One region of the Symbiopectobacterium sp. genome, then DNA from elsewhere that is predicted to be linked to it. Evidence: predicted binding sites of a transcription regulator. Region 1 holds the regulator's gene; the other holds the start of a gene.
What was found. The regulator PurR, encoded in region 1, represses purine synthesis genes. The targets are predictions, from matches to a motif close to CANGCAAACGTTTGCNTG.
Positions count from the first base shown of each region.

Region 1 (3,179 bases):
ATTCCGCGCACCGCCAATGAAATGTATCACCTGCGCGATGCTGCGCCCATCAATAAGGGTGAACTGGAGATTGGCGATCTGGTGTTCTTTCGCATCAATGGTCGCGGCACCGCCGATCATGTCGGGGTTTATCTCGGCAATGGCAAGTTTATTCAGTCACCGCGAACCGGTGCCGATATCAAGATCAGTAAGTTGAGCGAAGACTACTGGCAGGAACACTACATTGGTGCACGTCGCGTGGTGACACCACAAACGATTCGTTAATCGCCACATCGACGCGTTAGCGATAATAAAGACCAGGTGATGCTTATGCAGCCTGGTCTTTATTTTAATCGCGATCAGTTCAACACGGCAACAAAGTTAAATACCATGATCATGACTAACGCTCCAACTGTGGTCAGTAATGACATTTTCAAATCAGTATTCATTCTATCTCCTTGAAACACAGAAACGCGTGAAAATTGCCGCCGCACTGGATGCTCCGTTCTTTCCTGCACACCACTACCCGCAGCACAATGACGCCAAAAAAGCATTGTTACACATTTATAGGGAAAATCTCCGATCCCGGCTGCACTAATTAAATCAATTATCCCTTTCACTTTCACGGCAAATCAGCCAAAATTCGCAGTTTACCGTGCGCTGCGTCGGTGTCCGAACACGTCATCTTCGATGAGATCAACGCGTCCCCTTTAGGTACAAAGTATTTCGGCAGTCTCCTTCTGATATCCTGTTTATACCATCGGAAAGAGAACATTACGCAAAAGCAAACGATTAACAAACTATATACTGCCGTAACAAGTAGGTTCAGGAGTCATGTTTAGATGGCAACGATCAAAGATGTGGCAAAGCGTGCTGGCGTTTCAACAACAACCGTCTCTCACGTCATCAACAAAACACGTTTCGTCGCCGAAGAGACCAAAACGGCCGTGCGGGAAGCCATCAAGGAATTACACTACTCTCCGAGCGCAGTGGCTCGGAGCTTAAAGGTAAACCACACCAAATCCATCGGGCTGCTCGCCACCTCGAGCGAAGCACCCTACTTTGCGGAAATTATCGAAGCAGTTGAAAACAGTTGTTATGCAAAAGGCTACACCCTGATTCTGTGTAACTCGCATAATAACCTGGAAAAACAGCGAGCCTATCTTTCCATGCTGGCGCAAAAACGGGTCGATGGCCTGTTGGTGATGTGTGCGGAATATCCGCCTGAACTGCTGAGCATGTTGGCCGATTACCGCAGCATTCCTATGGTGGTAATGGATTGGGGTCAGGCACACAGCGATTTCACTGACACCATCATTGATAACGCCTTCGAAGGGGGATACCTGGCTGGGCGTTATCTGATTGAGCGCGGCCACCGCGACATCGGTGCCATTCCGGGTATTCAGGAACGCAACACGGGCAGCGGGCGTTATCTGGGTTTTCTCAAAGCCTTGCAGGAAGCGGATATCACGGTTCGCGATGAGTGGATTGTTCAGGGTGATTTCGAGCCGGAATCCGGTTACAAAGCCATGCACCAGATTTTGGCGCAGAAACAGCGCCCGACCGCTATTTTCTGCGGCGGTGACATCATGGCCATGGGCGCTATCTGCGCGGCTGATGAGTTGGGACTACGCGTACCGCAAGATATTTCCGTGATTGGCTACGATAATGTTCGCCATGCACGTTATTTCACCCCAGCCTTAACCACGATCCACCAGCCAAAAGAACGTTTGGGCCAATCTGCTTTTACCATGCTGCTCGATCGCATCACCAGCAAGCGTGAAGATGCGCAGATGATTGAGGTTCACCCAACGCTTATCGAGCGCCGTTCAGTGGGTGACGGCCCATTTCACGACTACCGCCGTTAATGTTTAAGACGATTTTCTTATATACCCTAAATAATTCGAGTTGCAGGACAAAACGTTAACGTTTTGAACAGCGCTTGCGCTGGCCCTTTAGGGCGAGGCTCATTTATGAGCGTCGTAACGCGGCAAATGAGGGAATCCCGAATCACTTACTTAAGTAAGTGATTCGGGTGAGCGAGTGCAGTCAACGCACCTGCAACTTGAAGTATGACGGTTATAGTACGTTGATTTGTAAATTCTATATGGCTGCATCAATCAATTTTGACTTGTCCTCTGATTGAAGCAGTCATACACTGTTTTTCATTCGGACAATATCCCTACATTTATCCTTATTATAACGAGCGCAGCACTGCGTATCAGGATATGTGCCCCTACGTGTTACCACGTACCGGCGTTGACACTTCATTCCCTCTGGGTATCCAGAGAGTAGACGATGGATGTTATGCCCGCTGCCGCTGTGCAACGGGCAAGCATAAACGGCTGCGCACGAATGCAACCGCTTACTATTTGAACAACGGGTAACCTGCCCGTGATTCGAACACGCTGCGCGCAAACCGCAGCGTTCGGGTTGATGAGAGACTGTCTATGCTGTTCCTTGCGGCGCTGTCTGGCAAGGTTGGGAGAAGTTATGAGTTCATCATATGTAGAGGAACTGGCAGAACATAACACGTCCTGGTTCCGTATCGTTCACGCGTTATTGGCGATCGCCGATATCAAAATCAATGGCTCACGCCCGTTTGATATCCGGGTACGTAACCCCGATTTCTACAAGCGCGTTCTGCGTGAAGGCTCCCTGGGGCTCGGGGAAAGCTATATGGACGGTTGGTGGGAGTGCGATCGTTTAGACTGTTTTTTTCGGCGTATCTTACGTGCAGAGCTTGAGAAAAAGGCCCCCCATCATCTCAAAGACATTTTGCACATTGTCGCTGCGCGCTTGATTAACTTGCAATCCCGCAAGCGAGCCTGGATCGTCGGCGAGGAACATTACGATCTGGGCAACGATATGTTTAGCCTGATGCTTGACACGCATATGCAATATTCCTGCGGCTACTGGAAAGAGGCCACGACCCTTGAGCAGGCGCAACAGGCCAAACTGCGCATGATTTGTGAAAAACTTCAGCTTCAGCCAGGCATGACACTGTTGGATATTGGCTGCGGCTGGGGCGGGCTGGCCGCCTATGCGGCACTCCATTATGGCGTATCGGTTTACGGCGTGACCATCTCACGTGAGCAGCAAAAACTGGCTCAGGCGCGCTGTAGCGATCTCAACGTCACCATTGAATTGCAGGATTACCGCGACCTTAACCGACATTTCGATCGCATCGTGTCTGTCGG
Region 1 is NZ_JBPETA010000127.1:5,102-8,280, reverse strand. It holds gene ACTBDZ_RS12020 (C40 family peptidase) at 1-264, shown strand, start outside; gene ACTBDZ_RS12015 (cytochrome bd-I oxidase subunit CydH) at 339-605, opposite strand; gene purR (HTH-type transcriptional repressor PurR) at 822-1,847, shown strand; gene cfa (cyclopropane fatty acyl phospholipid synthase) at 2,473-3,179, shown strand, end outside.

Region 2 (3,179 bases), on a different contig from region 1:
ATTGGCCGGAGGCCATGGAGGAGGCTGCACCGCCGCCCAGACCGATATTCATGGAGGGGCCACCCAGCACAATCAGCTTGGCGCCTACCGTGATCTCGCCTTTTTTCACGTGATCGACACGGATGTTACCAATACCGCCCGCCAGCATCACCGGCTTGTGATAACCGCGCAGCTCGCTGCCGTTATGGCTGTCAACCTGCTCTTCATATGTACGGAAGTAACCGGTCAGCGCAGGGCGACCAAACTCGTTATTAAAGGCCGCGCCGCCCAGCGGGCCATCAATCATAATGTCCAACGCGCTGACGATACGATCCGGCTTACCGAAATCTTCTTCCCACGGCTGTTCAAAGTTAGGAATACGCAGGTTAGAGACCGAGAACCCGACCAGACCCGCTTTGGGTTTGGCACCGCGCCCCGTTGCCCCTTCATCGCGAATTTCGCCACCGGAACCGGTCGCCGCCCCCGGCCAGGGAGAAATGGCCGTCGGATGGTTATGGGTTTCCACTTTCATCAGAATGTGTGTCGGTTCCTGATGGTAGGCATAGTGCCCTTGCGGATCGGCAAAGAAACGCCCTGCTTCGGAGCCTTCCATCACCGCCGCGTTATCTTTATAAGCAGACAACACGTGTTCCGGCGTGTGCTCGAAGGTGTTCTTGATCATTTTGAACAGCGACTTGGGCTGTGCTTCACCGTCAATCACCCAGTCAGCGTTAAAAATTTTGTGGCGGCAGTGCTCAGAGTTGGCCTGAGCAAACATATAGAGTTCAATGTCGGTCGGATTGCGGCCCAAACGGGTAAAGGCATCCAACAGGTAGTCAATTTCATCTTCCGCCAGTGCCAATCCAAGACGCACGTTGGCCTGTTCCAACGCCTTACGCCCTTCCAGCAAAGCGTCTACCCGCTTCAACGGGGCAGGCTGATGTTGGGCAAACAGCTGTTCCGCCTGCGCCATCTCGGTGAATACCGTTTCCATCATGCGGTCATGCAGCAGCGCGCCCAGTTGCTGCCACTGTTCTTCGCTCAGCGTCGGCGCATGAATATAGAAGGCTAATCCGCGCTCCAGACGAATCACCTTGTCCAGGCCGCAGTTGCGCGCAATATCAGTAGCTTTGGAAGACCAGGGAGAAATGGTGCCGGGACGCGGTGTGACCAACAGTAAGCGCCCACTTGGCTCATGCTCCGCGAGAGAGGGGCCATATTTTAACAGTCGTGTCAGTTTGACCTGCTCATCGCTGTTCAGTGGTGCACGCACGGCGGCGAAGTGAACGTACTCCGCATAGATGTCACTAATTGGCAAAAAGTGCTCTTTGCAACGCGTCAGCAACTTATTTACATGGAAGGCCGATAGGGCAGGTGAACCACGCAGTATTTCCATCATCTAAAAAATCTCTCGTCTTCGATGTACTGAGTTTCAGTACGTCAGTGGGCGCTACTTTGTCGCGCAGCCAAGGGGGGAAACGCGCGTCATTATAGAGAATTGTGACGCCCGACGAAACCGTTTGTGCAGAGTTTGTTGCACATCTTATTTTCGTCATGGTCAAACTTTAACCTGATGGATAACTGTTGCACACTGGCGGTTTGTTAAGCAAAATGCCCCCACTCTGGGAGAGTGTAGACAAAAAAACTGCCGTTACAGACAGAAAGGCCACACGGCCACCGAGAGATAACTATTTGAAGCGTTTAACATTAAATTATTTTTTCATCGGGGTTATTACGTTACTGCTGATGTTGGCGCTCTGGCCCAACATCCCCTGGCACAGCGGCCAGGATACCCAGCTCAATCATATCCTTTCTCGGGGCGAGCTGCGTATCAGCACGCTCAATTCGCCGCTAACCTATACCGTCAGTAACGGAACCCCCTCAGGACTCGATTATGAACTGGCTAAACGATTCGCCGATTACCTTGGCGTGAAGCTGGTGGTGTCGGCACGTCCAAATCTTGACGCCCTGTTCGATGATTTAGACAACGACAATGCCGATCTGCTTGCCGCCGGGCTGATCTACAACCATGAGCGATTGGATCGCTTTCGCGCGGGACCAACGTATTATTCCGTTTCGCAGCAACTGGTTTACCGCATGGGCGCCACGCGCCCTAAAAACCTGGAAAAACTGAGCGGTCGGTTAGCGGTCACATCGGGCTCAGCCCATATCGCCACGTTACGCGATTTGAAAAACAATAAATATCCAGCGTTAAGCTGGGAAGCCGCTTCAGACCTGAGCACGCAGGATTTGCTCAAACAGGTGGCGCAAGGCGCGTTGGATTACACGCTGGCAGATTCCGTCACCATCGGTTTGATGCAGCGCATTCACCCGCAGCTTTCCGTGGCGTTCGATCTGAGCGACGAAGAACCGGTCACCTGGTATATGCGCCGTACCCAGGACGACAGCCTGTACGCCGCACTGTTGGACTTTTTCAGCCAAACTGTGGAAGACGGCACGTTGGCGCGCCTGGAAGAGAAATACCTCGGCCATGTGTGCGAATTTGATTATGTCGATACCCGCACCTTCCTGAGCTCCATCGATAACACCTTGCCCGATCTGCAACCGTTGTTTGCCAAATATGCCAGCGACATTGACTGGAAATTGCTGGCAGCCATGTCTTATCAGGAATCGCACTGGAACCCGTTGGCAACCTCACCGACTGGCGTGCGCGGGTTGATGATGCTGACGCGTAACACTGCGGAGAGCCTGAATGTGACCGACAGGCTCGATCCGGAACAGAGCATTAGCGGTGGCGCACGCTATCTGGCGCACATGATGGAAAAAATGCCGGAAAGCATCCCCGTGGATGAGAAGATTTGGTTTGCACTGGCCTCTTACAATATGGGCTATGCCCATCTGCTGGATGCGCGCAAACTGACGGAAAAACAGAAGGGTAATCCCGATAGCTGGGCGGATGTGAAGGTTCGCCTGCCGATGCTCAGCCAGAAACGCTACTATACCCAGACCACCTACGGCTATGCACGCGGCCACGAAGCCTACAACTACGTTGAAAATATCCGCCGCTATATGCTGAGTCTGGAAGGGTATCTGACCGAGAAAGCCAATAAAATCCAGCAGCAGGAACTGTTAGCGAGCGCTTACCCTGCCGTACCGCCAGAAAAACTCGGCAAATAAGGTATCAGGCTGCCCCGTCAGCCTTTTCCTGAGCACGTCGTGCTTTATGCTGCGCGCGGCGT
Region 2 is NZ_JBPETA010000065.1:10,298-13,476, forward strand. It holds gene purL (phosphoribosylformylglycinamidine synthase) at 1-1,375, opposite strand, end outside; gene mltF (membrane-bound lytic murein transglycosylase MltF) at 1,591-3,117, shown strand; gene tadA (tRNA adenosine(34) deaminase TadA) at 3,122-3,179, opposite strand, start outside.
Region 2: the regulator PurR is predicted to act here: its motif matches at 1,489-1,506, upstream of purL (phosphoribosylformylglycinamidine synthase).